Regions from separate parts of the Bradyrhizobium sp. WSM2793 genome, predicted to be linked through region 2. Evidence: predicted binding sites of a transcription regulator. Region 2 holds the regulator's gene; each other region holds the start of a gene.
What was found. Region 2 encodes PhoB, which activates phosphate uptake and scavenging genes when phosphate is short. Its sites were predicted from a motif close to TGTCATNNANCTGTCAT; they were not measured.
Positions count from the first base shown of each region.

Region 1: a site for PhoB is predicted at 2,674-2,690, ahead of A3AS_RS0122970 (STN domain-containing protein). Genes of this name have one in related genera too.
Region 3: a site for PhoB is predicted at 5,063-5,079, ahead of ugpB (sn-glycerol-3-phosphate ABC transporter substrate-binding protein UgpB). Genes of this name have one in related genera too.

Region 1 covers NZ_KB902790.1:22,012-32,385, reverse strand. The annotation lists gene A3AS_RS45440 (RNA polymerase sigma factor) at 373-915, opposite strand; gene A3AS_RS48800 (energy transducer TonB) at 1,106-1,831, opposite strand; gene A3AS_RS0122970 (STN domain-containing protein) at 1,828-2,631, opposite strand; gene A3AS_RS0122965 (filamentous haemagglutinin family protein) at 2,793-10,374, opposite strand, start outside.
Region 2 covers NZ_KB902771.1:215,742-226,115, forward strand. The annotation lists gene A3AS_RS0107105 (ATP-binding protein) at 1-535, shown strand, start outside; gene pstS (phosphate ABC transporter substrate-binding protein PstS) at 686-1,699, shown strand; gene pstC (phosphate ABC transporter permease subunit PstC) at 1,891-2,880, shown strand; gene pstA (phosphate ABC transporter permease PstA) at 2,885-3,736, shown strand; gene pstB (phosphate ABC transporter ATP-binding protein PstB) at 3,733-4,551, shown strand; gene phoU (phosphate signaling complex protein PhoU) at 4,563-5,279, shown strand; gene phoB (phosphate regulon transcriptional regulator PhoB) at 5,303-6,010, shown strand; gene A3AS_RS0107140 (GcrA family cell cycle regulator) at 6,243-6,755, opposite strand; gene A3AS_RS0107145 (aspartate aminotransferase family protein) at 7,212-8,420, shown strand; gene argF (ornithine carbamoyltransferase) at 8,420-9,343, shown strand; gene A3AS_RS0107155 (Hsp33 family molecular chaperone) at 9,611-10,374, shown strand, end outside.
Region 3 covers NZ_KB902851.1:47,400-57,773, reverse strand. The annotation lists gene A3AS_RS0142240 (Hsp20 family protein) at 33-458, opposite strand; gene A3AS_RS0142235 (sn-glycerol-3-phosphate import ATP-binding protein UgpC) at 720-1,805, opposite strand; gene ugpE (sn-glycerol-3-phosphate ABC transporter permease UgpE) at 1,914-2,762, opposite strand; gene ugpA (sn-glycerol-3-phosphate ABC transporter permease UgpA) at 2,762-3,643, opposite strand; gene ugpB (sn-glycerol-3-phosphate ABC transporter substrate-binding protein UgpB) at 3,694-5,010, opposite strand; gene A3AS_RS0142215 (CaiB/BaiF CoA-transferase family protein) at 5,345-6,565, opposite strand; gene A3AS_RS0142210 (organic hydroperoxide resistance protein) at 6,754-7,179, opposite strand; gene A3AS_RS0142205 (MarR family winged helix-turn-helix transcriptional regulator) at 7,335-7,793, shown strand; gene A3AS_RS0142200 (GIY-YIG nuclease family protein) at 7,806-8,042, opposite strand; tRNA gene A3AS_RS0142195 (tRNA-Ala) at 8,230-8,305, opposite strand; gene A3AS_RS0142190 (TIGR02300 family protein) at 8,398-8,805, opposite strand; gene aroA (3-phosphoshikimate 1-carboxyvinyltransferase) at 8,966-10,303, shown strand; gene cmk ((d)CMP kinase) at 10,300-10,374, shown strand, end outside.

The DNA.
Region 1 (10,374 bases), on a different contig from region 2:
CCAAAGACGGTCAGAGGCGATATGTTATCGATTCCCCTCAATTTCGAACAGCACCCTCCGGACCGGGACATCGGCCGCAACGCCCCGGCAATCAACTGCAAGACACATCCGCGGTCGGGGAAGCGAGCGGCCGCGACTGCCGGCTTAGCCCACCTTGCAATCGCTGTCACTGCCGTCACCTGCGTCATTCCCCCCCGGAAGTCCTCTGTTTAGCTCGCGGCCTGAGACGCCTGCCGGTGCATCTATTCGATAGACGAATGGCGCCCGGCTATCCCGAAGAAAAACCGTGCAAGGATAGCCTATCGATCAAACCTTCTGCCTGCGCCAGGCGAAAAAAGCCCTCCGATGCGCCGGGTTGCAATATCGACGCGCTCAGGATCGCGGACGCGGGCCGCCGAGACGGCGTCGCAATGTATGTTCGAGGCTGTCGGCACAATGGCCAAGCGCCAGCTTCAGATCGCTCTCGACGGTCCGGATGCTGACATTGAGGCGTGCTGCGACCTGGTGCGCTGGTTGCCCCTCGATCGAAATACTCCGAAGAACCTCGCGGGGCCGTGGCGGCAACTCGGCAAGCGCGCGCTTGAATGCCTCGATTTCCGAACGCGCCTCGACCACTCTGGCCGGATCGGGTTCGTCATCACGTATATCGAGAAGCGCATCTATCTCCGACGCGCTGACACGATAGTTCTGCGCTTTCTGGCGATCCTTCGCGATATTGATGGCGGTACGAAAGATGTAATCGGCAGGACTGCGTACGGGCTCGGCATCCGTGACTCGGTCGAGACGCAGAAACGTTTCGTGCAAGGCTTCGTGGGCGAAATCGGCCGATCCTAACCGGCGCGTAAGCTTCCGGATCAGGCCTTCATAGTTCTCGACCAACTGCCCCCGCAGCCGTATTCGATTGCTATCAGCCACGTTTCACGTGCCCAACATACTCTGGTATTTCCGGCGCAAACATTGCCTACGCAACTACTGCAAAAGGTTCGGAAGGTCGTAGCGTTGCCGGGCTACACATTTATGACACAAGGCGCGAGCGACGACATCGCGTCCGGCCCGCCACTGCACGAATGCCTGTCCATCGCCCAAGCACGGACTTCATGACGGGTCAAAACTCGAGCTCCAGATGAATATTGAGCCGATCCGGCAGCTCGGGCGGAATCGGCGGCAGCGGCTGGGCTCGCCGGATGGTCTCGATCGCCTCCTTGTCGAGCAGCAATTGACCCGAGCTCGTCCGAACCCAGACGCCGAGTAGCGTACCATCCCTGGCCATGGCGAACTGCGTGACGACCGTTCCTTCAAGGTGCATCGCGCGCGCCGCGTTGGGATAGCGCTGATAGCGCGAAACGTGCCGAAGCAGCGACTGCTGAAATTTGATGGCGGCGCTGCTGGCAGGTCCGCTCACGGCCGACGGCGTCGACATGACATTTGAGGGCGGAGCGTCTCCGGGCGTGAAGCTTCTCGCTTTCGGGACCGGAACGGGATCGTCGGATGGCGTCGGATTTGGATCCTTCAATGGCGTATCGGCGCTGCTGGCGACATTTGCCGTTTCCGGTTGAGAATCCGAAGCGACTGCTATCGGAACGGCATCGGGCCGCGGAAGCAGCTGAACCTGCACGATCGCAGCCGACTGTTGTCCCGGAGAGCCGGCTGGCACTTGCATCCTGATCCAGTAAACGCCGCCCACGAAAAGAACGGCCGCCAGGGCGGGAATACCCAGCAGGCGATAGAACTCTCCCGATGGCGAGGCGGCATCCAGGTCGTCGTCTCGATAGGATCCAAAGACCGCCGCTCGTCCCTTCTCGTTTCCGGGGCGGACATCGCTGTCGCTCATTGCAGGGACTTCACCATGATGACGACGCGGACCGGCTGTGGCGTATTCGCTGGCGCCGGCCTGCTGATCGTCAGGCCCCGAAGCGCCGCCGACACCGCAAGATCCCGTTCATGGTCCCCGGTCGAGCGGAATAACTCGGTGCGTTCGATCGTGCGCGCGGGATCGATCCAGATATCCAGCACCGCGCGATAATTGCCATCGCGCGTCCTTGCGTTCTTTCGAAGTGCATTCTGAATGTCCATCTGCACTCTTTGGCTATAATCCTGCAATCTGGCGGCGTCGTCGGCATCGCCGGTCTGACGCACGCGCAATCTTCCCAGGAACAGGTCCGATGTTGCGAGCGGAGCCGCCGGAGGTGCATAGCCGACACCTTCTGCGCTGGGAAGAGCAAGCGTGATGGCGTCGGGACGAATATAGCGCACCTTCAGCTCCGTGCCCGCGAGCAGCAGGTTCAGCGCTTCATCGGCGGCATACGTTCCTTCAACCGCGACCGACGTTCGACCGACCGCGGAGTTGCTTTCATAGAGCACTTGAATGCCGGTGATCTGTCCATAGGCTTGCAGCGCGCCAGCCAGGGACTGTGCCGGAATGCGGAATGCGATCGGCCTTTCCGCACGCGCCACCCGGTCTTCTTCCGCGGCATTGGCGCCGAGGATGACCGTCATCAGCCAGGCGGGCAATAGCACCAGCAAGCGGAACGCGGCGCGGCGACCGCCTCGAGGACCGTCGGCATCCGACGCCGCGACGCCATGCAATGTAACTGCTTTCATCGTGCTGCTCTCGTCGACCAGAAACCGCACTTCGGCTGTTTGGATCGTTGAAGCGCGGGCGATGCCTCCTCTATATCGTTTGCATGACAGTGATCTAACCGGTGCATCCGGCCGGGTGGGGCCCCACCCGGCCGATCGATACGAACCGGCACGACCGGACGTCGGACCCGGATGCCTGCCCGGGCCCTGCCTTAGAGCGACTCCTTGCGCCCCAGCCGCTGCAACAGCACGGCTCGCTCGTCCTCCGTCAGGTTCTTCAACTGCTCGGCCGTGAACTCGCCATTGCCGAGCACGCGGAACATGCCGTTCGGATCGTAGCTCTGCTTGTCGGGCGCCCGCCGCTTCTCATCGTCGCCGGCGTCGGGCTGAGGAGACTGACCGCCGCCGCCACCACCGTACCCGAGAACTTCGACGATGATCACCGACGGCCGATCCGAAGATCCCTGCTTGGTCACGTCCTTCACGGCGTCATTTGCAGCCTTGTCCTTGGTATCGATCGCGATCGGCGCAGTTTTGACCTCCGCCTTCGGCACTCCTTTGCTCTGGCCCGACACCTGGATGTTGTCCACGTTGACGACGAAGCGCGCCGCAATGAGGATGTCGCCGCTGACGCGGATGCCGGCGTCGCCGGCATTCACGGTACCCTGGGGAGCGATCAGGTTGACGTCACCTTCCGTCACCCCGGTGAAGCCGATGATCGTTCCGATGCCGCTTCCGGAGATATCGGCCTTCTCGAGCACGCGCGTGACGGCATCGAGATCGGTCTGGATCTCCGGTGCCGACGGCACGCGTGCGGTCTTGGCGCCGCGGCCGGCGTCGATGTCGCCCTGCGTCGACCAGATGATCTCGTTGCCGCCGGCAAAGGTCAGGATACGCGAGCGGTTCACGGTGACGCTGTCGCGCGCAAAGAGGTCGATGTCGCCCGGTCCCAGTGTGACGAGGCCGAACTCCACCGGCGCCGGCTTGCCGAGCGCAGCAACTTGCAGGCCGCCACCGGGGGTCAAGACCTCGATGCTGCCGCCCGACATGGTGCGGAACTTGGCATTTCCGGTCCTGACGTCGCCCGCCCAGTCGCTGCCCGGGAACAGCGTCTCGATCGCGGCATAACCGCGATTATAACCGCCATTGCGTGGCTTACCGCTCGTGTCGGGTGTGTTCTGGTCATCGCCTGCGGCCCGTAGCTCCTGCATGTAGACCTGCCGAACGAAGCGTTCGCGCACCAGCATCGGCAGGGTCTGGAATTTGGTCCAGGCATCAAGCGGAGACAGCTTCTCGCCGGTCACGTCCTCCACGAAGGAGACGATGCCGGTGCGGGTCCTGTGCGGCCCGGAGGAACGTTGCTCGAATGCGTCGGTCAGATAGAGCGGTACCACCGTGCCGTCCGCCAACGTGGTCTTGAGATAATCGGGCATCTTCCCGATGTTTGCCGGATCGAGATAGACCGCCAGGAACGCATCATAGGATGGTTGCTTGCCCTTGAGGCCCGCCATCACGGTGATCGCCGCGCTCTGCTGAGGCAGGCCGAGGATCTGCGTGAAATCCTTTGGCCGGTTGTTGGAATCATATTCCTGATTGCCTGTGCTGAAGATCGCCAATTCCGGCGCGTATACGTCACGGCCCGCGCTCACCTGCATTGCGCCCGGTCCCTGGACAAAGATCGAGCCTCGCACCGGGCCGCCGATGATGTCGTTGCCGGCCTCGAGTAACGACACGTCGGTCGGATGAACGTTGCGCAGTGAGTAGTTGATGTTGCGGATATCCGTGCCGGCACGGAACCAGGTCTGCTCGTTGGCCATGACGCCGGCCGTGAGGATCGAGCCGCTCTGGGTTATTAGCGTTCCAACGATCGATCCGTTCAAGGCATAGACACGGCTCGGCTCGTAGTCTGCCTCGTTCGGCAGATGGTCGGGATTGCGAAGGTTGTACAGATGCAGCGTGTGGCCGGCGATATTGCTGGCCGGCGCGGAGAAGGGATTGACCAGGACGTTGTGGAGCCCGCTCAGGGTGTCCGGCGAGGAACCGCCGAGGTTGACCGGAGAGGAAACGGTGCCTCCCACAGGCTCGAACGGTGACGGAATCATCTCAAGCGCAGCGCGGGACATGACGATTTCGCCGACGAGGACGTCGTTTGCGGCGAGAAGCCGCAGCTCCGGATTTCTGCTCGGCATCGTGTACAGCGTGCTGTTCAGCACGGAGCCGTTCAGCGCCGTGACGCGCGTTTTCGACGGATAGATATTTGCGGCCAACGAGTTCACATTCGCAAACACCTGCAAGGCCGGCGTCGTTATGTCCTTGGACAGATATGTCGACTGCCCGACCAGGATCACGTCTCCGCCCGTCGATGTCAGGTTGAGCGCGGTGCGCTCGCTTTGACTGCTCATGAACGTCAGTTCGTGGGACATCCCCTTGCCGACCAGAAGTGGATCGAGGACCGTTTGCAGCCGCAGGTCGCCTGCGGTTCGCACGTCCAGGGTTGCGTCACCGAGCGACAGGATCGGGGCGATCGGATAGGTGACGATTTGCGTCCCTACCAGCGCCTTGACATCGCGCCCGACCGCAAATTCGCCAGCGGTAATCGTTCCGGCTCCGCGCCCGATGTAGTAATAGCCGGCGCGAACAGCGCCGCCCGCCTCAACGGTCATCGCGCCGCCGTTGCGCAGTTCCAGGAGCTTTGCCTCCGTCGTGGAGCGCCCGCCCCGCACACGGCCATTGGTCGGCAGCGCGACCGTCAGATTGTTGAGATCGCCATCGGCGCGGACCTCGACATTGCCGCCGCCGAGCGCGCCGACCCCGCGCAGGAAGTTGGCGTAGTCAATCCACCAGGAGCTTTGTTGAGCCGGCATCTGGCCGTAGGCGGAATGAGCCCAGGGACCGAAGACGTAGGCGTTATCCGTCGCTCCCTGCCGGTTTAGCCACTCCGAATAGTGCTGCATCTGCGAGCGGTCTGCCGGCAGGGCCACGTCGATATTGCCGCCGACCGCAACGGCGAGATGGCCGCCGCCCACCCCGTAGGTCGCGTTCGCCGGCGCGGTGGTGAAATCGTTGAACGCGGCAAGATCGCGCCGGCCGGCGGTATAGATCGAGGCGCCGCCCTTGAGCTGCAGATCGCCACGCGCCGCGATGCTGACGTCGCCGGTGCCGGTGCGAACCATGGTGATCGGATTGACGGTGGTCGTGGTCGGCCCGGGCTTGGTCGTCGCATAGAGCGAAGTGATGGTCGCAAGATTGGGGACGATCTTCGTCAGGTAGAAGTCCTTGAAGGTCGAGTACTTCGTGATGACGTTGAGGCGGCTACCGCCGCTGGCGGCCGTGCTGGTCCATCTGAAGTCGGCCTGTGGTTGCGCCGGATTGGTGTTCAGGCCCTTCGCGGCGGCATAGTTGTTCCAGAGGTCGAGCACGTAGCCGTAGGCTGGATCCGTCGGCAGACCGAAAGAAATCTGCGCGCTGGAATTGCTGTTGAGACGGGTGCCAGAGGTGGACTCCAGGCTCGCAGGCCAATCGGCGGGATTCATCGTCGTCGAACCAGGCGCACTGCCCGCGCCAAAGCTGGCAACCGAGTCGACAAGAGCGGTCGCGGCGACGGAATTCAGGCCGCTGACATAGGTGTAACCCGCCTGCTCGCTGAGCGTGATCTTGCCCGTCGCGCCGCTGGCGAGGCGCGTCGGGTCGGCGCTTTCGCCCATCGGCGTGGCGCCCGCGACGAGCCCCAAGCTCCAGGACGGCACCGCCACCCTCGAGCCGTCCGGCTCGGTGATGGAGGGGAACAGGACCGAATAAGCGAGCGCATTCGGCGCACTTGCGCCCGGCGAGTTGGCCTCTGCGCTATAGGGAACACCGACCAGCGTGGGCGGCGCCGTCACGGTTTCGGTCTTCCTCGTGCCGACCGTCGCAAAGGTGATACCGGCATAGACTGAAGGGTTGGTTGTGCTCGCGCTGTCGTAGGGCGAGAGATTGGACGTGGTACTGGTGCGGCCGACGTTGAACACCATGCTCAGGTTCGTCGAGATGGTGCCTTTGGCGGCGACGTATGTCGAATCCAGCGGGTTGGCGAACTGGAAGAAGCCGTCCGTCACGCTGCCCTTCAGATCGATATTGCCCCCGGCGCGCATAGTCAGGACGCCCGGCTCTCCGAGAATGCTGCCGCCGGTGCGATAAGCCATGGTCGTATGGTCACGGAGCAAAGCGCTTTCCTTGCCGGCAACCACATAGGCCTTGCCCAGTACCGGCTCGATCGCCATCACGCCAGCCGCGAGCGCCGAGGCCTGATTGACCACGCCTGCGCCGAGATTCCAGTTACTCTTGAGCACGATGTCGCCGGAAAAATTGAGCTCCATGCCCGCGCGCGCGTGGAAGTTCGACTGGCTCGTCAGTGAGCCAAGATCCGCATAGCCGGCACTGACGTCGAAGTCGCGCACGAATTCGACCAGCGTGCCGGCGCCGTAATCTGCCAGCACATTGAACTTGCCCGCCGCGGCCTTCGTGAGATCGAGTTCGGCCTGGCCGCCGCTATTGACGGTGACGCCGACGAAGCGCGGATCGGATGCAAGCGTCGCAAGGTCGAAGCGTTTGTAGCCCTCCAGCACGATCTCGCGCGCGCCGTTGATCGTGCCGGCAAAGCTGACATTCACCTTGTCGGCCCCTGGCTGCTCGATGACAGGCGCACGCAGGGTGACCTTGCCGCCTTCGCCGCCCGCCACGTCGATCACGCCGCCCAATACCCGCAGCACGCCGTTCGAGATTCCGAGTGTGACCCGGCCGGAGCCGAGCCCGTCCACCGTGTCGGTCGCACCTGCCCGCAGCAGCGCCGCATTCGTCACGGTGAGACCCTGGCCGCCATAGATCGAGATCGAGCCGCCATAGGTCGCACGCGCGTCGATCGAGCCTGCGACGGTCACCGTTCCCTGATCGGCAGCCAGCGCGAATTCCTCGGCCGTGGTCGCACCGTCGAGCGTGACGTCGCCGGAACGAATCCGGAAGCTGCGCGATTTGGTGAAGCCGGCACCATTCAGGCGCTGGTTGAGCCCGCCGAAATCCGACAACGCGGCGATGTCGAGCGAGAAGGAGCCGCCGCGTTTGCCCGAGGCGGCCCTGGCATTGATCGTGCCTTCCAGCGTGACCTGGCTGCTGTCCTGTTCGATCGCGAGCGTGCCCGCACCGCCACCGATGGGACGTCCTTCGGAGTCGCGGGCCGAGCCGAGGTCGAGGGTCGCGCCGGACGCGAGCAGCACCGAGCCGCCGCGGGCCCCCAGCGAGATGGTTCCGGCATCGGCATATTCGGACACGTCGAAGAACTTCTTCTCGAAGCCCCCGACGTCGATCCGCGAACCCGCCGCGAGATTGACGTTGCCATTGGTGGCGTTCAGCTTGACCGTTCCGCCAAGCGCGTCAATGCGTCCGGCGAAATCGACGGCGCGGCCGGTGAGCGTCCAGCGGGAGCCGAGGCTGTCCTGGTCGCGCGCAGGGCTAGCCGTCCCGTAAGCGGCAACCGTGAGGATTCCGGTCGTGGTGACCGACTGCTGGCTGCCGCCCCGGCCGGTCATGACCGGCGCTGACAGAGTCACCGCCGCGCCGGCGACATCGAGCGAGCCCTTGCCTTCGCCGGTAATGCGTGTCGTTCCCGTCAGCACGATGGTGTCGAAACCACGCAGTGCCTTGGCGCCCTCACCCAGGGTCAGCTCGGTTGCCGTGAGCTTCAAACTGCCATGACCGGCGCCAACCGGCTCGCTGAACGTGCTCGCCGTATTTTCCAGCACAACCCGATTGCCGTTCACCGCGATCTCGCTGTTGCCACGGCCCACCAGCCCTGCGGCATCGAGCGTCACGGCCTTGAGGCCCGACAGGTCCACTGCGCTGTGGAAATCGATGGTTGAATAGCTGCGCAAGGTCAGGTGCTGGGTGTTGTTGAGCGCGGCCAGTGCCGCGGCATCGAGCACCAGCCCGCTGCCGCCGCCGAAGCCAATCCGGCCCGAAGCCAGGGACAGCGCTGCGCCCGTCAGGCTCGCCTGGGTGACGAGCGCGTTCCCCGTCGCGTCGATCAGAAGACTCTTGCCGCCGTCGAAGGTGGCACCGGCACCGATCGTCACCCGGCCGCCAACAGTCGTATCGACGTTCTTGCGGCGGACCCGCACCGCGTCGCCGTTGGACAGGCGGATCAAAGCACCCCAGTCGCGATCGGACGCCTGCGGGGCCATCACGAGATCGCCGGCGCCGGTCGGCGCCTCGCCGCGCGCGACGATGACGCTGCCTGCGGAGACATCGATCGTGTCGCTTGCGGCCAGGATGATCTCCGGTCCCGTCAACGCCGAATTTGCACTGTTGCGCACGACGATGTCGTGAGCCTGCACATCAACACGCAGACCGCCGACGTCGCCGCTGCGGAAACCACCGACCAGCAGGCTGCCGGCGCCGAAGCCGGACAGAGCAGCGGCATCGATGACCAGATAACCATCGGCCCGCAAAGTGCCGGCGCTCTGGTCGGCACCCAGGATTGCGATCTTGTTGGCGGCGATATCGACCAGGCCGCCGCGGGCACCCGCTGCGGCCTGAGAATGCAACTCGCCCTTCAAGATCAGGTCCTGCGTCGCCTTGAACACAACCGAGCCGCCGTCGACCGGCAGACGCGGCGTGACGATCTGCTGACCCGTGAGCCGATACTGCGTCAGCTTGAACGCATCGGAGGCGAAGAAGGTGTTGGCGAAGGCTTCATTGTACTCGCTGTATTGCCTTAGCACAGAGCCCGACATCACGCGCCACGCGGACGACTGCTGGTCGCGGCTGCCGTCGAGCGCATTGGCGCGATAGCCGGACACGACCGCCGTGCCGTCGGCCATTACCGCGGACGTCGTCGCCCGGCCTGTCGAACCGGCGACTGCCTGGATCGCATAAGCGCCCGGAAGCATCGCGTAGGAGGCGGGCAGCAGCGTGTACCAGCCTGCCGGCAATCCGCTGCCGGCGTCGAGCCAGATGCGATCTCCGCTGCGGATCGACGCCGAGCTGGGCGCTGTCGCACCCGCGAAAGCCGGCATGACCGCGAACAGGCCCTGAAGCGCCAGCATGTCGTGTGAGCCGCCCGGTCCCGGCACGTGCTCCCATGCCATCAAGTCGCCGCCACCCTTGATGTTCACCACCGATCCGGGGGCGAGCTCGACCGTCGGCGCCTCGAGCGTCACGCGCTTTTCCGGCAGGCTGGCAATGGTTGTCGGCAACGGCCCGGTCGTCACCGTCCAGTTTTCGTTGTTGCTGAGAGCACCGTAAGGCAGCACGAGGCCGTCGCCGGTCACCGAGGTGACGCTGCCGGCGCCGAGGGTGAGGCGCTGGCTGGCCTTGAGCGTGATCTGGCCGAACGGCGCGCGCAGGGTGCCGTTCTGCTCGATCGTCGGCGCTTCGAGCGTCAGTGTCCCGCCGGCCGACAGCGCCAGACCGGGAGTTCCGTTCTGCTGCACGATGAGTTTGTCGCTGGCCCTGATCGTCGCGTTGATCTGCGAGGTGGGATAGATCTGACCGGCCTTTACGATCAGCGTGCCGTCGACGTCCAGGAACGCGGACTGGCTGACATTACTGTGCGTCAGCCGGATGTCACTCGCCTCGAGCACCGTTCGTTCGAAGCCGCGGATGTTTGCCTGCACGATGTCGATCACGGACCCGGCCAGCGTCAGCGTGCCTGCGCGCACCGGATTGCTCGGCGCCAGGCTGAACAACGAGATGTAAGGCGCAAAGAACCGCGAGCTGGCGCCGTTGCCGTTGATCAGGGATCCCGTGATCGAAATCGAGCCG
Region 2 (10,374 bases):
CGATCTGTTGTCGCTGTCGCGGGTCGAGCTGTCGGCCCACGTCCGGCCCGACACCCTGGTCGATTTGCTGCCGATCATCCGCCAGGTCGCCGACGGGCTCGAGCCGCTGGCGCGCGAGCGCCAGGTCGAGGTCGAGATCCATCTGCCCGAGGGACCGGTGATGATCGCGGGCGACCGCGAGGAGCTGCTCCGCCTGTTCGAGAATTTGATCGAGAACGCGCTCAAATACGGTGCCTCCGGCGGACGCGTCATCGTGTCGCTGACCTCAGCCGCAGCCACTGATGGAACTCAGGAAATCCGGATCATGGTCCGCGATTTCGGCCCCGGCATCGCGCCCGAGCACCTGCCGCGGCTGACCGAGCGGTTCTATCGGGTCGACGTCGGCGACAGTCGCTCGCAGGGCGGCACCGGGCTCGGATTATCGCTGGTGAAACATATTCTTAACCGCCATCGCGGCCGGCTTTTGATCGAAAGCGTGCCCCGTCAGGGTGCCACTTTCACCGCCTGTTTCCCCCAGGCTAAGACTTTAGTTTAAGCCTGAAACACAAGCGATTTCAATCGCTTGAGTGTGTCATCCGACTGTCACGAAACCTTCGTAAAAGCACAGCCGACCGCTCCTAAAGGGGCGGCGCGGGGAGCGCGATCGGGCGCGGTTGGCGCTTCGCTCCCCTGTATGGAGACCAGCATGAATTTCATCAAAACCATGGTCGCTGCCGGCTTGCTCGCCGCATCGACGACGGTGGCCTTCGCTGCCGACATCACGGGTGCCGGTGCCACCTTCCCGTTCCCGATCTATTCCAAATGGGCTGACGCCTACAAGAAGGAGACCGGCAACGGTCTGAACTACCAGTCGATCGGCTCCGGCGGCGGCATCAAGCAGATCCAGGCCAAGACCGTGACCTTCGGCGCCAGCGACGCGCCGCTCAAGGCCGAGCAGCTCGAGAAGGACGGCCTCGTCCAGTGGCCGATGGTGATGGGCGCCATCGTCCCCGTCGTCAACCTCGAGGGCGTGAAGCCCGGCGAGATGGTGTTCGACGGCGAGACGCTCGCCAGCATCTATCTCGGCAAGATCACCAAGTGGGACGACGCCGCGATCAAGAAGCTCAATCCGAAGGTGAAGCTGCCCTCGGACGCCATCACCGTGGTGCGCCGCTCGGACGGTTCGGGCACCACCTTCAACTTCACCAACTACCTCTCCAAGGCCAGCGCGGACTGGAAGAGCAAGGTCGGTGAGGGCACCGCGGTCGAGTGGCCGGTCGGCGTCGGCGCCAAGGGCAATGAAGGCGTGTCGGGCAACATCAGCCAGACCAAGAACTCGATCGGCTATGTCGAGTACGCCTATGCCAAGCAGAACAAGCTGACCTACACCGGTCTCGTCAACAAGGCCGGCAAGCCGGTGCAGCCGACCGTCGAAGCCTTCCAGGCGGCCGCCTCCAACGCCGACTGGGCCAAGGCGCCCGGCTACTACGTCATCCTGACCGACCAGCCCGGCGAGAAGTCCTGGCCGATCACGGCGGCGACCTTCATCCTCATGCACAAGGACGCCACCGACAAGGCGGCCTCGCAGGAAGCCATCAAGTTCTTCCGCTGGGCCTTCAAGAGCGGCGGCAAGGCGGCTGAAGAACTCGACTACATCCCGATGCCCGAAGGCGTCGTGACCCTGATCGAGAAGACCTGGGCTGCCGAGATCAAGAGCTAAGTAAGGCTCTCGCGTCCCGGACGCGGTGCGGCCCTGGCGATATGAAGCATCGTCCAGCGTGCCGCTCCGCGAGAGCCGGGACCCGCAAGACTTCCGCTCCGGATCGGTCATGCCGTGTCCGGAGCGCGAGACCGACAAAAAGACTGACAACAAGCGTATATTATCGGGCACAGGGGATCGGCGTGGCAGAAATGGCCGTTCAGAGCGATGTAATCGACGACGCCGGACCGTATGACCGCGCCAAGGCCTTGAGCGCGTTCAAGCTCGGCGACGTCACCTTCTACTGGATCACGCGGCTGTCCGCGATCTCGGTGCTCCTCATTCTCGGTGGCATCATCGTCTCGCTGATCGTCGGCGCGTTCCCGGCGATGAAGGAATATGGCTTCTCCTTCCTGTGGACACAGCGCTGGGCGCCATCGGCCGATCCGCCCGTGCTCGGCGCGCTCGGGCCGATGTACGGCACGCTCGTCACCTCCTTCATCGCGATGCTGATCGCCATTCCCGTCGGTCTCGGCATTGCGATCTTCCTCACCGAGCTCTGCCCGCAATGGCTGCGCCGCCCGATCGGCATGGCGATCGAGCTGCTCGCCGGCATTCCCTCGATCATCTACGGCATGTGGGGCTTCTTCGTGCTGGGCCCGTTCCTGGCCAATACCTTCCAGCCCTTCATGATCAGGATCTTCGACGGCGTGCCCGTGCTGGGCGCGATCTTCGCAGGTCCGCCGTCCTATCTCAGCACGTTCAACGCCGCGCTGATCCTCGCCATCATGGTGCTGCCCTTCATCACCTCGATCTCGGTCGACGTGTTCAAGACGGTGCCGCCGGTGCTGAAGGAGGCCGCCTACGGCGTCGGCTGCACCACCTGGGAAGTCGTCCGCAGCGTGGTGATCCCCTACACCCGCGTCGGCATCATCGGGGGCGTCATGCTGGCGCTGGGCCGCGCGCTCGGCGAGACAATGGCGGTGACCTTCATCATCGGCAATTCGTTCCGCATCTCCTCATCGATCTTCGCGCCGGGCACCACGATCTCGGCGGCGATCGCATCCGAGTTCGCCGAGAGCGACGGCCTGCACCAGTCCGGCCTGATCCTGCTCGGCCTCTTGCTGTTCGTGCTGACGTTCTTCGTGCTGGCCGCAGCGCGGCTGATGCTGATGCGGCTGGACAAGAAGGCGGGGAAGTAACGTCATGGCGCTCAATCCGATCTATTCGCGTCGTCGCCGCAAGGATATCGTCATCCGCGGGCTCTGCTTCGCCGCGGCCGCCTTCGGCGTCACCTGGCTCGCGCTGATCCTGGTCACGCTGCTCTTCAACGGCCTGGCCGGCCTCAATCTTCAGATCTTCGTCGCGGATACGCCGCCGCCCGGTTCGACCGAAGGCGGCCTGCGCAACGCGATCGTCGGTTCGATCATCATGACGTTGATCGGCGTCGGCATCGGCGCGCCGCTCGGCCTGTTCGCCGGCACCTACCTTGCCGAATACGGCCGCAACGACAAGCTGACCTCGGTGATCCGCTTCATCAACGACATCCTGCTCTCGGCGCCCTCGATCATCATCGGCCTGTTCATCTATGGCGCGGTGGTGGTGCCGATGCGTGGCTTCTCCGCGATCGCGGGCGCGCTCGCGCTCGCCGTCATCGTGATCCCGGTCGTGCTGCGCACCACCGAGGACATGCTGCTGCTGGTGCCGAATCCCCTGCGCGAGGCGGCCTCGGCGCTCGGCCTGCCGCGCTCGCTGGTGATCAAGCGTATCGCCTATCGTGCGGCCCGGTCGGGCCTCATCACCGGCGTGCTGCTCGCCACCGCCCGCGTCGCCGGCGAGACCGCGCCGCTGCTCTTCACCGCGCTGTCGAACCAGTTCTTCAGCCTCGGCCTGAACAAGACGATGGCCAACCTGCCGGTTACCATCAACAACTTCGTCCAGAGCCCCTATGCCTATTGGAAGCAGCTCGCCTGGAGCGGCGCGCTGCTGATCACGCTCACCGTGCTTGCCCTGAACATTGGCGCGCGCATCCTCGGCGCCGAGAGGACTGCAAAATGACCGACCTGTCCGTATCCATGAGTTCCAACGCTCATCTGGCCTCGCAGCCGCTGCCGGAAGCCCCGGCCAAGGTGACGGTGCGCAATCTCAATTTCTATTACGGCGAGCACCACGCGCTGAAGAACATCAACCTGACGCTGGGCGCCAACCGCGTCACGGCGTTCATCGGCCCGTCGGGCTGCGGCAAGTCGACCCTGCTGCGCATCTTCAACCGGATGTACGACCTCTATCCGGGCCAGCGCGCCACCGGCCAGCTCATGCTGGACCAGACCAACGTCCTCGACCCCAGGCTCGACCTCAATCTGCTGCGCGCCCGGGTCGGCATGGTGTTCCAGAAGCCGACGCCGTTCCCGATGACGATCTACGAGAACATCGCCTTCGGCATCCGCCTCTACGAGAAGATCTCGAAGTCCGAGATGGACGACCGCGTCGAGAAGGCACTGCGCGGCGGCGCGCTGTGGAACGAGGTCAAGGACAAGCTCAACGCCTCCGGCCTGTCGCTCTCCGGCGGCCAGCAGCAGCGCCTGTGCATCGCCCGCACCGTCGCGGTGCGTCCTGAAGTGATTTTGTTCGACGAGCCCTGCTCGGCGCTCGATCCGATCTCGACCGCCAAGGTCGAGGAGCTGATCCAGGAACTGTCCGAGAACTACACGATCGCGATCGTCACCCACAACATGCAGCAGGCGGCGCGCGTCTCCGACAAGACCGCCTTCATGTATCTCGGCGAGCTGATCGAGTTCGACGACACCAGCAAGATCTTCACGTCGCCGAGCGACCGGCGCACGCAGGATTACATCACCGGCCGGTTCGGCTGAGGAGACGCGACATGGGTACTGAACATACCGCAAAGGCTTTCGACACCGACCTCCAGGAGCTCACCCGCCTGGTCGCCGAGATGGGCGGCATCGCCGAGCGCATGATCGTCGATTCCGTCGACGCGCTGATCCGCCGCGACGTCGCGCTCGGCCAGCGCGTCGTCACCATCGACGCCGAGCTCGACGCGCTGCAGAAGCGCATCGAGGAACGCGCGGTGCTCACCATCGCCCGCCGGCAGCCGATGGCGGTGGATCTGCGCGAGATCGTCGGCGCCATGCGCGTTGCGACCGACCTCGAGCGCATCGGCGACCTCGCCAAGAACATGGGCAAGCGCGTCGCCGCGCTGGAGACCGACTTCCATCCGCTGAAGCTGTTCCGCGGCCTGGAGCACATGACCGACCTCGTGCAGCAGCAGGTCAAGTCGGTGCTGGATGCCTATGCCGCGCATGACCTGCCGGCGGCGATGGCGGTGTGGAAGGGCGACGAGGAGGTCGACGCGATCTGCACCTCGCTGTTCCGCGAGCTCCTCACCTACATGATGGAGGATCCGCGCAACATCTCGTTCTGCATCCATCTGATGTTCTGCGCCAAGAACATCGAGCGGATCGGCGACCACGCCACCAACATCGCCGAGACCGTGTTCTACATGATCGAGGGCCAGGCGATCACCGACAAGCGGCCGAAGGGCGACATGACCACCTTCGCCACGACGGTCCCGAATACCTGAAGACTTGAAGGAGCGACGACCCGATGGGCGCACGCATTATGGTGGTTGAGGACGAGGAAGCTCTCACCGAGCTGCTTCGCTACAACCTCGAAGGCGACGGCTATGACGTCGAGACGGTCATGCGCGGCGACGACGCCGACACCCGCCTCAAGGAGCACATCCCGGACCTGATCGTGCTCGACTGGATGCTGCCGGGCCTGTCGGGCATCGAGCTGTGCCGCCGCCTGCGCACCCGGCCCGACACCAAGCAGCTCCCGATCATCATGCTCACCGCGCGCGGCGAGGAGAGCGAGCGGGTGCGGGGGCTTGCGACCGGCGCCGACGACTACATCGTCAAGCCGTTCTCGGTGCCGGAGCTTCTGGCGCGCGTGAAGGGCCTGCTGCGGCGCGCCAGTCCTGAGCGGCTCGCGACAGTGCTGGCCTATGGCGACATCGAGCTCGACCGCGACAAGCGCCGCGTGGCGCGCTCGGGCCGGCCGATCGATCTCGGCCCGACCGAATATCGCCTGCTGGAGTTCTTCCTGGAGCATCCCGGCCGCGTGTTCTCGCGCGAGCAGCTGCTCGACAGCGTCTGGGGTCGCGACATCTACATCGATGAGCGCACTGTCGACGTCCATATCGGCCGCTTGCGCAAGCTGCTCAATCTCGGCCGCGAGCAGGACCCGATCCGCACCGTCCGCGGCGCCGGCTACGCGCTCGACGACCGCTTCGCGAAGGCGGAGCAGACGTAAGGTTTGCTGGCGTTGGCTTTGGCGGGCCGCCGCCGCATTCTCCGGCGTCGTCCCTGCGAAAGCAGGGACCCATAACCACAGGCAGTGGTTTGGCGAAGACCCGGAGTGACCATCTCGCGCGACAACTGCGCCTTGTGGTTATGGATCCCCGCGTTCGCGGGGATGACACCGAGTTGGTGGAGCCGTCATCGTGTGACGGCTGCAGTCTTGACGATCAGAGAATTCCGCGAACTCAGCGCGGACCCGGCTTCGCCGGCGCGCGCCGGCGATCCGCCGCCGGCTGATACGCCACGCGCGAGTGCTGGGCGCAGTAGGGCAGGCCGGACAGTGCCTTGCCGCCGCAGAAGAAGAAATCCGGGCTCGAGGGATCGCCGACCGGCCAGTGGCAGGTCGCCTCGTTGAGCTCGAGCAGCGACAGCCGCTGGCCCATCGGCACCACGTTGTCGTAGGTGACGGGTTCGGCCTCCACCTCGACCTCGAAGGCCTGCGCCAGCGCGGTGTTGCCGCGCGCGATGGGGCGGGTCACCCGCATCATGTGCTGCGCGGGACGCGCCTTGCGCGGCCGGGGCGCTGCCGATGAAGGGCTCTTGGCGCGGCCGGACAGACCCAGCCTGTGCACTTTGCCGATCACGGCATTGCGGGTCACATTGCCGAGCTCAGCTGCGATCTGGCTGGCCGAAAGTCCGGCCTCCCAGAGCTTTTTCAGCTGCTCGACGCGATCGTCGGACCAGGTCAAAACCGTCATTGCACCCTTTCCCTCGCTACGCGCCAGCCATCCTGGGGCCTCGCAGCGATTGCCTAAGCCTTCAAAAACCCGTGCCGTCAGAATCCCTTAAGGCTCGCCGGGCGCGTGACTGACGCCCGAACGTTTACGCCGGTACAAGAGGACTCTTGGGATCAGAACCGCTGCACGAGATGTCGTATCTGACAATCCAAACGCTACAATATGGCGTGACTCCCGCGCAAGAGTCCGCCGACTCGCTTCCACATGTTCCGTGGTGAAAACCCGCAAAATCGGCACCGCAAGACTACGGATTCAGCGTTTCCTGAGGCTTTCCGGGCGGCATTGACACCCGTCTTGCCAAGCATAAGATAGTCCCGCGTGCCGCCCTTAAAAGGCGGCACGTTTCGTTTTCCGGGCCGGTCGATGGTGCGTTGCGCAATGCACGCGTCACACCGTCCGCAACATTCAAGTGACATCATGACTAACAGCGCAGCGCCGCATTTGCTCCCCGTTTTCGCCAGAGCCGACCTCGGCTTCGAGCGCGGCGAAGGCTGCTGGCTGATCGCGACCAATGGCGATCGCTATCTCGATTTCACCTCGGGCGTAGCTGTGAATGCGCTCGGCCATTGCCACCCGCATCTGGTCAAGGCGCTGCAGGAGCAGGCGACGAAGCTCTGGCACATGTCGAACCTGTTCCAGAGCCCGGACGGCGAGAAGCTCGCGAGCCGGCTTTGCAACGAAAGCTTTGCCGACTTCGTGTTCTTCTGCAATTCGGGCGCCGAAGCGCTGGAAGGTGTGATCAAGCTGGTCCGCCATCATCACTTCTCCAAGGGGCATCCGGAACGTTATCGCATCATCACCTTCGAAGGCGCCTTCCACGGCCGCACGCTGGCAACGCTGGCCGCGACCGGCTCTGCAAAATATCTCGAAGGCTTCGGCTCGCCCATGGAAGGCTTCGACCAGGTGCCGCATGGCGATATCGAGGCCGTCAAGAAGGCGATCGGCCCGCACACCGCCGGCATCCTGATCGAGCCGATCCAGGGCGAGGGCGGCGTGCGCTCGGCAACGCCGACCTTCCTCAAGGCGTTGCGCCAGCTTTGCGACGAGAAGGGCCTGCTGCTCGCCTTCGACGAGGTGCAGACCGGCATGGGCCGCAGCGGCGATCTGTTCGCCTATCGGCGCACCGGCGTCACGCCTGACGTGATGTCGCTGGCAAAGGCGCTCGGCGGCGGCTTCCCGATCGGCGCAGTGCTGGCGACCGCGGATGCGGCAGCCGGCATGGGGCCCGGCTCGCACGGCTCGACCTTCGGCGGCAATCCGCTGGCGATCTCCGCGGCCAATGCGGTGCTCGACGTCATGCTCCAGCCCGGCTTCTTCGACCACGTGCAGAAGATGTCGCTGCTGCTGAAGCAGAAGCTCGCCGCCGTGATCGACCGTCATGGCGATGTCGTCAGCGAAGTGCGCGGCGAGGGCCTTCTGATCGGCATCAAGGCCGTGGTGCCCTCCGGCGATCTCGTCGCGGCGCTGCGCAACGAGAAACTGCTCACGGTCGGGGCCGGCGACAATGTCGTGCGTTTCCTGCCACCGCTGATCGTGACCGAAGCCGAGATCGAGGACAGCGTCGGGCGGTTAGAGCGCGCCTGCGCCGCGATCTCGTCCAGCCAGACCAAGCGGGCGGCAAGCTGATGAGCAAGTCCCCGAAGCACTTCCTCGATATCAACGAGCTGCCGCTGTCGGAGCTCAAGACCATGCTCGCGGCGTCCTCCGCCATGAAGGCGAAGCAGAAGGCGCAGCAGCCGGTGCGGCCGCTCGAAGGCAAGACGCTGGCGATGATCTTCGAGCGCCCGTCGACCCGGACACGCGTGTCGTTCGACGTCGCGATGCGTCAGCTCGGCGGCGAGCCCATCATGCTCACCGGTGCCGAGATGCAGCTCGGCCGCGGTGAGACCATCGCCGACACCGCGCGCGTGCTGTCGCGCTATGTCGACGCCATCATGATCCGTATCCTCAACCATGACGCGCTGCTGGAGCTTGCGGCCAACGCGACGGTGCCCGTCATCAACGGCCTGACGCGGCGCTCGCACCCCTGCCAGGTGATGGCCGATCTCATGACCTATGAGGAGCATCGCGGCCCGATCGAGGGCAAGACGGTGGCCTGGACCGGCGACGACAACAACGTGCTGGCGTCCTGGGCTCACGCCGCCGAGCGCTTCAAGTTCCAGCTCAATGTCGCAACGCCGCCGGAGCTCGCGCCGAAAAAAGTGATGCGCGACTTCATCAAGGCGACCGGCGCGCCGATCATGCTCGGCACCGATCCGGAAGCCGCCGTGCGCGGCGCCGACTGTGTCGTCACCGACACCTGGGTGTCGATGGGCGACAAGGAAGGCGAGCACCGCCACAACGTGCTCAAGCCCTTTCAGGTCAACGGCAAGCTGATGTCGCTGGCCAAGCCCGATGCGCTGTTCATGCACTGCCTGCCCGCCCATCGCGGCGAGGAGGTCACCGACGACGTGATCGACGGTCCGCAATCGGTCGTGTTCGACGAGGCCGAAAACCGCCTGCACGCGCAGAAGGGCATCCTGGCCTGGTGCTTCGATGCGGTGAAGTAACGGCGCTGCAAGCCCGACGGCCGCCTCACACACAACTATCGTCCCTGCGAACGCAGGGACCCATACCGCGGAATCTCTCTTGTGGCGGGCTGGCGGAGGCGAGCGGTCTTCGCCAAACCGCATCCTGTGGTTATGGGCCCCGGAGCTGCGCTTACGCTTGTCGGGGACGACATCGAATTTGCCGCAACGTTGTGCAACCTTATCGCCCCCGAACCCACCATCCCGCGCCCCTTCCATTTCCCACCGACCGACCCCAGATAACGACCCATGGTTTCCCAATCCCCTCAGATGAAAGCCGGCCCCGAAGGCCCGGTTCGCGCGCCATCAGCGGTTCCGATCGATGACGCCGTGTTGCCCTACGAGGTCGACGCGCTCGACGTGCGCGGGCGCCTGGTGCGGCTTGGCCCGGCGCTCGACGAGATCCTGACCAAGCACGATTACCCCGCGCCGGTCGGCAAGCTGCTCGGCGAGGCCATCGTGCTGACGACGCTGCTCGGCTCGGCGCTGAAATTCGAGGGGCGCTTCATCCTGCAGGCCCAGACCGACGGCCCGGTGTCGTTCCTGGTCGTAGACTACATGGCGCCGGATCGCCTGCGGGCCTATGCGCGCTTCGATGCCGCGCGTCTCGGCGATACCAAAGATTCCGGCACGCTGCTCGGCCGCGGCCATCTCGCCATGACCATCGACCAGGGCCCCGACATGAGTCGCTACCAGGGTCTGGTCGCGCTCGACGGCGGCAGCCTCGAAGACGCCGCCCACGAATATTTCCTGCGCTCCGAGCAGATCCCGACGCGCGTGCGCCTCGCGGTTGGCGAGGAGTGGCGCTCCAACGACGGCGGCAAGCATCGCTGGCGCGCCGGCGGCATGCTGATGCAGTTTCTGCCCAAGGCGGCGGAGCGCGCGCGGCAGGCTGATCTGCATCCCGGCGATGCCCCTGATGGCGTCGAGGTGCACAGCGTCGCGGAGGACGATGCCTGGGTCGAGGCGCGTTCGCTGATCGAGACCGTCGAGGACGTCGAGCTGATTGATCC
Region 3 (10,374 bases), on a different contig from region 2:
ACACTAAGCGGTCGAGTCCGCTACTCGTTCCATTATTCGTGCTCATTGATAGCGATTGTCTTAACGATCCTCTCCGGTTCAGGCCGGGCCAGATCGATCGACAACAACCCGTTCTTCAGATCCGCACCCAGCACCAGCATCCCCTCCGCCAGCACGAAGGTGCGCTGGAAGTGGCGCGCGGCGATGCCGCGATGGATGTATTGCCGGGACTTGTCGTCCTGCTGCCGCCCGCGGATCACGAGCTGGTTTTCCTCAATGGTTACATCGAGTTGGTCGCGCGTAAATCCGGCGACCGCCAGCGTGATACGCAACCGCTCGGGCTGGCCGTCCGCGCCGCCACACCTCTCGATATTGTAGGGAGGGTAGCCGTCGGCGCCTTTGACGACGCGATCGAGCACGCGCTCAATCTCGTCGAAGCCCAGAAGGAACGGACTGGATAACGTGGGAACACGAGACATAGTTTACAAAGTCCTCGCAGAAGCGACTTTGGTGCATCAGGGCCCGTAGAGGCGCCCCTTGATCAGCAATATGGGCATGTTCCCGTGCTGGTTCAAGCAGGTAGCCGGGGAGCTGTGGATTGGCCATCTCCAGCCGTCATGACTGAGACGAGCCCGGGCATGACGAATTCAGCTGGCGATTTATCTCAACAAAAACAGACCCCCTTCTACTGTGCATGGGGTTGTTTTTGCGTTTTGTGGTTTCCGGCCCCTCGGAACGGATCAGGCCTCCAGCCGCGTCCGCCCGTCGCCGCTGAACAAATGCAGCTTCGTCCGCACCGCCGCCACCCGGATTTTCGCGCCGATGGCGGGGGCCTCGGTTCCGGGAATGCGGACGATGATCTCGCCGGGCGGCAGCTCGCCCGGCGTGGCGGCGACACGCTGCTCTTCCTGCTCGCGCGAGCCGTAGACGAAGGTTTCGGCGCCGACGCGCTCGATCGCTTCCACGGTCAGCGGCAAAGCGACGCCGCCAGCCGGTGTCTGGTCGGTGATGACGAAGTCTTCCGGGCGGATGCCGAGAATGCCGGCGTCAGAGGCGCTGCCGCCGAGCTGTGATCTGATCTCCTCGGGGCGCGTCGACATCAAATTCATCGGCGGCGCCCCGATGAAGGAGGCGACGAAGGTGGTCGCCGGCTTCTCGTAGATCGCGAGGGGATTGCCGACCTGCTCGACCTGGCCGCCATTCATCACGACGAGAATGTCGGCGAGTGTCATGGCTTCGAGCTGGTCGTGGGTGACGTAGATCGACGTGGTGTTGAGCCGGCGCTGCAATTTGCGGATTTCGACCCGCATCGCGATGCGCAGTTTCGCATCGAGGTTCGATAGCGGCTCGTCGAATAGAAAAACCTTCGGCTGGCGTACGATGGCGCGGCCCATGGCGACGCGCTGACGCTGGCCACCGGAGAGCTGGCGCGGCTTGCGCTCCAGCATCGGTGACAGCTCGAGCACGCGCGCGGCTTCCTCGACCCGGGACTTGATCTCGGCCTCCGCCATGCCGCGGTTGCGCAGGCCGTAGGCCATGTTGTTGAAGACGCTCATATGCGGATAGAGCGCGTAGTTCTGGAACACCATCGCTATGTCGCGATCGGCGGGCTCGACCTGGTTGACCACGCGGCCGCCGATGTCGATCTCGCCGCCGGTGACGGTCTCGAGGCCCGCCACCATGCGCAGCAAGGTGGACTTGCCGCAGCCGGAGGGGCCGACCAGCACGCAGAACTGTCCGTCGCCGACATCGACGTTGACGCCCTTGATGGCCTCGAAGCCGCCGAGATAGGTCTTGCGGACGTTGCGCAGGGTGACGTTAGCCATGGATTGCACCGGCGAGTAGCGAGTAGGGAATGGCGAATGGGGATTGGTTGACACGCAAGGCTGACGCAGCGACCCCATTCGCTACTCGCCATTCACCATTCGCCATCTTCACTTTTCCGTCTCGACCAGGCCGCGCACGAACAATTTCTGCATGGCGACGACGACGAACACCGGCGGCAGCATGGCCAGCATGGCGGTCGCCATCACGATCGGCCATTCGGTCAGCGCGTCGGTGGTGGTGATCATCTTGCGGATGCCGACCTGGATGGTCTGCATGTCGTCGCGGGTGGTGATGAGCAGCGGCCAGAGATATTGATTCCAGCCGAGGATGAACAGGATCACGAACAGCGCCGCCATGTTGGTGCGCGACAGCGGCAGCAGCGTATCCCAGAAGAAGCGCAAGGGACCCGCGCCGTCGATGCGCGAGGCCTCGAGCAATTCGTCCGGCACCGTCATGAAGAACTGGCGGAACAGCAGCGTCGCGGTGGCCGAGGCGATCAGCGGCAGCGCGAGGCCCGCATAGCTGTCGAGCATGTGCAGATCGGCGACGATCTTGTAGGTCGGATAGATGCGGACCTCGACCGGCAGCATCAGGGTGATGAAGATGATCCAGAAGATCGGCATCCGGAACGGAAAGCGGAAATACACGATCGCATAGGCCGAGATGATCGAGATCGCGATCTTGCCGACGGCGATCAGCAGCGCCATCACCAGCGAGTTCAGCATCATGTTGCCGACAGGCTCGCGGGTCGAGCCGCTCGTGCCGACGAAGATGGTTTGATAATAGGTCTCGAAGAAATGACCGCCCGGCAGCAGCGACATTTGCCCGTTCGCGATCAGCGCGTTGTCCTGGGTCGAGGCGACGAACGCGATGTAGACCGGGAAGGCGACGATCGTGATCCCGATCCAGAGAATGATGTGCGCGACGTAGCGCCGAAAGCCCTCTTCCTCGACCATCAGTAGGTCACCTTGCGTTCGACGAAGCGGAACTGGATGCCCGTCAGCACGATGACCATGACCATCAGGATCACCGATTGCGCCGCGGAGCTGCCGAGATTGCCGCCGAGCAGGCCGTCGGAATAGACCTTGTAGACCAGCGTCTCGGTCGACTTGCCGGGACCGCCGCGGGTCATGGTGTCGATGATGCCGAACGTGTCGAAGAAGGCGTAGACGATGTTGACGACCAGCAGGAAGAAGATGGTCGGCGACAGCAGCGGGAAGGTCACGGTCCAGAACCGGCGCATCGGGCGCGCACCGTCGATCGCGGCGGCTTCGAGCACGCTTCTTGGGATGCTCTGCAGGCCGGCGAGGAAGAACAGGAAATTGTAGGAGATCTGCTTCCAGGCGGCGGCGAGGATGATCAGCGTTGCCGCCTGGTCACCATCGAGCAGCGGATTCCAGTCGATCCCGAGCGCGCGCAGGTAGCGCGCGATAACGCCCAGCGAGGGATGCAGCATGAAGATCCAGAGCACGCCGACGACCGGCGGCGCCACCGCATAGGGCCAGATCAAGAGGGTGCGGTAGAGCATCGAGCCGCGCAGGGGCTTGTCCGCCATGACGGCGAGCAGCAGCGCAAAGGACAACGACGAGACCGCGATGGCGAACGAGAAGAAGAAGGTGCGGAGGATCGCCTCGAAATAGGCGGGCTCCCTGAACAGATCGAGATAGTTCTCGAACCAGACGAAGCTCGTCGACAGGCCGAAGGCGTCCTGGAGCAGGAAGGACTGGATCACCGCCTGCAGGGCCGGCCAGTAGAAGAATAGCAGGACGATCGCGAGCTGCGGCGCAACCAGCACGTAAGGCAATAGCTTGGATTGGAAAATGGCTTGCTTTTGCATGGTGTCCGCCGAAAGCGGCAGGCCGGGGGACCGGCCTGCCGCTCATCGCCTCACTTGACGGCGGTCTTTTCGAACTGCCGCAGCATCGTGTTGCCGCGCTCGACGGCGGCATCCAGCGCCTGCTTGGCGGTCTTCTTGCCGGCCAGCGCCTGCTCGATCTCTTCCGACCAGACGTCACGCAGCTGGACCATGTTGCCGAGGCGCAGACCGCGCGAGTTCTCGGTCGGCTCCTTGTTGGTCAGCTCGAGCAGCGGGGTCTCGAGATAGGGCTGGTCCTTGTAGAAGCCCTCGGCCTTGGCCTTCTCATAGGCCGCCTTGGTGATCGGCAGATAGCCCGAGGCCTTGTGGATGTAGACCTGACGATCGGTGTCCGAGAGGAAGGTCAGGAATTTTGCGACGCCCTTGTATTCATCGGCCGGCTTGCCGCCCATGACCCAGAGCGAAGCGCCGCCGATGATCGAGTTCTGCGGCGCGCCCTTTGCCTCGGGATAATACGGCATCGGCACAGCGGTGAAGTTGAACTTGGCCTGGGCCTTGACGTTGCCGAAGAAGGCCGACGAGGTCAGGTAGATCGGGCATTCGCCCGAGGTGAAGCGGCCTTCGCCGGTGTTGGTGCGGCCGGCATAGTCGTAGACCTTGGTCTTCTGGAGCTCGACGAGGTTTTCGAGATGCTTGACCTGGAGCGGCCCGTTGAACTCGAGCTTGGTGTCGAAGCCGTCGAGGCCGTTGGCCTTGCTGGCGAGCGGCACGTTGTGCCAGGCGGAGAGCTGCTCGAGATTGACCCAGGTGACCCAGGAGCCGGAGAAGCCGCAGGTGTCATGACCGGCAGCCTTCAGCTTCTTGGCGGCCTCGAACGTTTCGGGCCAGGTCTTCGGGATCGCGACATTGGCCTTCTTCAGCTCGTCGAGATTGACCCACATCACGGTCGACGACGAGTTGAAGGGGAACGACAGCATCTCGCCCTTCGAGGTCGAGTAGTAGCCGGTGATGGCGGGCAGATAGATCTTGGGATCGAACTTCTCGCCGGCCTCGGCCATCAGCTTGTAGACGGGCTTCACGGCGCCGGTCGCAGCCATCATGGTGGCGGTGCCGACCTCGAACACCTGCATGATGTGCGGCGCGTTGCCGGCACGGAATGCCGCGATACCCGCGTTCATGGTGTCGGCGTAATTGCCCTTGTAGGTCGGAACGACCTTGAAGTCGCTCTGCGACGCGTTGAAGTCGTTGGCGAGCTTGACGATGACGTCGTTGTTGGCGCCGGTCATCGCGTGCCACCACTGGATTTCCGTCACGGCCAGCGCCGGCGAGGCCGTCATGCCAACCGTGAGTGCAAATGCGGCAGCCGCCCCAAAGTGTCGAAGAGCCATCAAGTAAACCTCCCTTGGCCGTCAAAAGAAGCGCTTGCGCTAGCAGCGCCATATGACGTTCACATGACTGTGTAAGCGGCCGAAACGAAAGCGGCAAGCGCTGGAAAAGGGAAGCCGGCAAATAGGCGAAGACGGCATGGGCGGCCGCATGGGTTCGCGGTGCACCTGCGTGGTCGCGCCGCAGTGCGGCATTGATGTGAGGCAGGCGATCAGGCTGCGGGCTCGAAAACCTCTCCCGCTTGCGGGAGAGGTCGCGCCGAAGGCGCGGGTGAGGGTTCTATCCTCTAGGGGATTGTCCCGTTGCGGAGGCACCCACCGCAAGCGGGAGAGCCACCTAGCGCTTGCGCTCGGGACCGCAGACGGTGCCCTTCTCGACCATCGCGTCGATCTCGGCCTTGGAGTAGCCGAACTCGCCCAGCACCTCCTGGGAGTGCTGGCTGAATTTCGGCGGCAGCCGGCGCAGGCTCGGCTTGCTGCGGTCGAGCCGGATCGGCGAGGCCACGCCCTTGTACCAGTCCTTCTCGATAATATCGCCGCGCGCGATCGTGTGCGCATTCGTCAGCGCCTGGTCGATCTTCTGCACGGGCCCTGCGGGCAGGCCCGCGGCGAGCAGGCGATTGCACAGCGGCTCGGCCTCGTGCTGGCTGAACACGGCGGCAAGCTCTGCGCGCAGCGCCTCGCGGTTGGCGATGCGGTCCTTGTTGCGGGCAAAGCGCGAATCGGTGCCGAGCTCGGGCTTGCCGATCTCCTTGGCGAGCTTGCGGAAGGTGCCGTCATTGCCGACGCCGATGAAGATGTTGTCGGTCTTGGTCGGGAAGATCGCGTAAGGCACGAGGTTCGGATGCTCGTTGCCGGTGAGCGACGGCGGCTTTCCATGCATGAAATAATTCGCGGTGTGCGGATGCATGATGGCAAGGCCGGTCTCGTACAGCGTCGTCTCCAGGAACTGCCCCTTGCCCGAGCGCTGCCGCTCCGACAGTGCCATCAGGATGCCAATCGCGGCATAAAGTCCGGTGGTGATGTCGACCAAGGGCACGCCGATCCGCATCGGTCCGCTCTCGGGCGAGCCGGTCGCGGCGATCATGCCGGTCATGGCCTGGATGATGGCGTCATAGCCGGGATTGCCGCCGCGCGGGCCGTCGGCGCCGAAGCCGCAGATCCGGCAATGCACGAGGCGCGGAAATTTCTTGCTGAGCACGTCGTTGCCGATGCCCCATTTCTCCAGGGTGCCCGGCTTGAAATTCTCGATCAGGACGTCGGCCGTCTCCAGCATCTTGAGCAGCACGGCACGGCCGCCCTCGGAGGCGAGGTCGAGGCCGATCGAGCGCTTGTTGCGGTTGATGCCGACGAAATAGGCCGCGTCCTCCTCGTGGAAGGGAGGGCCCCATTCACGCACCTCGTCGCCCGCGGGCGGCTCGACCTTGATCACGTCGGCGCCGTGATCGGCGAGGATCTGGGTGCAGTAGGGACCGCCGAGCACGCGCGTGAGATCGATGACGCGCAATCCGCTCATTGCGCCCAATGCGGCTTCAGAACTGGCGGCTTCAGAACTCATGCCTTCGCTTCCCCTGTGTCGATATTTGGTCACAGGCCTAGCGAGGTTCGCACAAGCCAGCAATGGCCTGTTGCGTAGGGGCGTATGCACTGCCGGCCGCATGCCGCGGCATGGCAAATCAGGATTGGCAGATCAGCGGAAGCGGCCGGCCCGAGGGGGATCCCGGGCCAGCCATTCCGCACCGCCGATCAGACGACCGTCAGGCGAACGTCGACATTGCCGCGCGTGGCATTGGAGTACGGGCACACCTGGTGCGCCTTCTCGACCAGCGCCTCGGCTTCCGCGCGGGCGAGGCCCGGCAGCGAGACGGCGAGATCGATGTCGAGACCGAAGCCGCCCTCGGAGCGCGGGCCGATGCCGACGGTCGAGGTGACGGAGGCATCGGCCGGAACCTTCGGCCCGCCCTGCGACGACACGAACTTCATCGCGCCGATGAAGCAGGCGGCATAGCCGGCCGCAAACAGCTGCTCGGGATTGTTGCCGGCGCCGCCGCCGCCGCCGAGCTCCTTCGGCGTGGTGAGCTTGACGTCGAGCGCGCCGTCGAGGGTAGCAGCATGGCCATCACGACCGCCGGTGGCCTTGGCGCTGGTCTTGTAAAGGACGTTCACGGACATTGTCGTCTCCTCGGGTCTTCCGGTTGGGGTGCGCTCTGTATCGCAAACAATTTGATTGTGCGCAATTGAAATTAGCATGGCTCACATTTAATTGTTCGCAATTGAATATGCCGCCCGCCGGCCCCAGAATGGAAGGAAATCCCGTGAGATTCTCCATGCCCCGGAAGCTATCGACCCTCGATCCGCAACGCCTCGACAACCAGATCTGCTTCGCGGTCTATTCGGCCGCGCACGCCTTCAACCGCGTCTACAAGCCGCTGCTGGATCGGCTCGGCCTGACCTATCCGCAATATCTGGTGATGCTGGTGCTGTGGGAGCGCGACGACGTGCCGGTCAAGGACATCGGCGAGCGGCTGTTCCTGGATTCGGGCACGCTGACGCCGCTGCTCAAGCGGCTCGAGGCCGCCCATCTCGTCAAGCGCACCCGCTCGAGCGAAGACGAGCGTCAGGTCCTGATCGCGCTGACGGCGCAGGGCCATGCGCTGAAGGAAAAAGCCCGCAGCGTGCCGCAGTCGATCCTGGCGGCGTCGGACTGCTCGGTGTCGGAACTGGTCACGATGAAGGACGAGATCGTCGCGCTACGGGACCGGCTGAATGCGGTGATCGGGGAGTAGGGGGTTCGGCGATCAGAAATGCTTCTTTGCGAAAGCGCGTCCTGAGCCAGATTTCAGATATCGCTCGAACGCAACAGCGCGTGCAGCGTCGTCGAAGGCGAAATAGGTCCTAATTCGCCAAGGTCCAAATTTGGAGGTGTGCGGTACTTCGCCTGCGTTGTGCTTCGCCAAGCGTGCCCGCAAATCATCCGTGATGCCGACATAGAAGTGCTCGGAATCGAGACTTTCGAGGATATAGACGTATTTCATTCTGCTTCCTCCCCGGAGGGTAGGATAGCAGCTTCAAGGCACGTTTAGCGTGTTGCTTCGATGCAGCGTGGATATCAGCTTGAGCCCGCCGACGCCCTTCGGGCTATGGCGGGGCAGCCTTCGCTCACTTCGCTACGAGAGACTTCCCCAGGCTTGCCTAGCCGAAGCTGGCGAAGCCAGCGAAGGCTGGTGGAGCCAGGCGGGATCGAACCGCCGACCTCTTGCATGCCATGCAAGCGCTCTCCCAGCTGAGCTATGGCCCCTTTAGTCCTTGCGGGGATCCTGGTGGATCACCCGCACCGGCGAGTCCTGGTGACTCGCGCGGTGCACCCTTTTTCACAGATCAGGGCTGATCTCAAGTCTCTTCATCACCTCCGACATCACCAATGATGTCGGTCACGTCCTCATCGCCCTCTTCTTCGTCGGCGATGAAGGTCGAATCATCGTCATCGTCGTCATCGAGGGTCTCATCGACCTCGATATCGTCCTCGGATTCGGGCACGGCGGCCTTGACCTTGCCGGTGTTCTCCTCGGCGTCGGCCTCCTCGAGCGAGACCTCCTCGACTTCTGCCGGCTCCGGCGTGGCGTCCGCCGTCGCTGCGTGCCGGGCTTCGGCGCCGCGGGGCATGCGCGCGGGCGCGACCGGGGCGATCGGCACGACTTCGCCGGTATAGGGCGAGATCACCGGATTCTTGTTGAGGTCATAGAACTTCTTGCCCGTGGTCGGGCAAATACGTTTGGTTCCGAGTTCGGACTTGGCCACGGCAGGAATCCTGGGAATGTCTGAAAAGCGGTGTTTCACTTGGCTAGTTGGCGGCCCGCTGTCAATAGCGCATTACGGGAGAACGACATGCCCGTGACGGGGCGCTGACCATGTGGTACCTGCGCCCAGCCCCCTTGAGGGCGCATCCAAGGACACAATCGTGACCCATTCCGACCAAACGAGGCCGCTCCAGGCACGCGCCAGCGGGCCCCTGACCGGGAAAGTACGGGTGCCGGGGGACAAATCGATCTCCCACCGTGCCCTCATCCTCGGTGCGCTCGCGGTCGGCGAGACCAGGATTTCGGGCCTGCTGGAGGGCGAGGACGTCCTCAACACCGCCAAATCGATGCAGGCACTGGGCGCCACCGTGGAGCGGACCGGCGATTTTGCCTGGAAGGTGCAGGGCGTCGGCGTCGCGGGCTTCGCCCAGCCCAAGGCTCCACTGGATTTCGGGAACTCAGGCACCGGCTGCCGGCTGGTGATGGGCGCCGTCGCCGGCTGCCCGATCTCGGCTGTTTTCGACGGCGACGCCTCGCTGCGCAGCCGCCCGATGCGCCGGATCCTCGATCCCCTGGAAAAGATGGGCGCCAAGGTCATCTCCGGCGGTGAAGGCGGCCGTCTGCCCCTGACCCTCCAGGGCGCGCGCGATCCACTGCCGATCACCTACAAGACCCCCGTCGCCTCGGCCCAGATCAAATCGGCGGTGCTGCTGGCGGGCCTCGCCGCCCCCGGCACCACGACGGTCATTGAGACCGAGGCCAGCCGCGACCACACCGAATTGATGCTGAAGCATTTTGGTGCCGACATCGCCTCGGCACAGGAGGGCGTGCACGGCCGCCGTATCACGCTCAAAGGCCAGCCCGAGCTGCACGGCGCCAATGTGGTGGTGCCGGCTGATCCCTCCTCGGCGGCTTTCCCGGTGGTCGCAGCGCTGATCGTCGAGGGCTCCGACGTCGTCCTGTCCGACGTCATGACCAATCCGCTGCGCACCGGCCTGTTCACCACACTGCGCGAAATGGGCGCCTCGATCGAGGAGAGCGAAGTTCGCGGGGACGCCGGCGAGCCGATGGCGAAGCTGCGCGTGCGCGCCTCGAAGCTGCGCGGCGTCGTGGTGCCGCCGGAGCGCGCGCCCTCGATGATCGATGAATATCTCGTGCTGGCGGTGGCAGCCGCCTTCGCCGAGGGCACGACGATCATGCGCGGCCTGCAGGAGCTGCGCGTCAAGGAATCGGATCGCCTTGAGGCCACGGCTGCCATGCTCCGCGTCAATGGCGTGAAGGTCGAGGTCTCCGGCGATGATCTGATCGTCGAAGGCCGCGGTCACGTCCCCGGTGGCGGCACTGTCGCGACCCACATGGACCATCGCATCGCGATGTCCGCCCTGGTGATGGGCTGCGCCTCCGATCAGCCGGTGACCGTGGACGACACCGCCTTCATCGCCACCAGTTTCCCGGACTTCATTCCGATGATGCGTTCGCTAGGGGCCGAGTTTTCATGATCATCGCCATCGACGGACCCGCGGCCTCGGGCAAGGGGACGCTCGGCAAGCGTCTCGCCCACCATTACGGC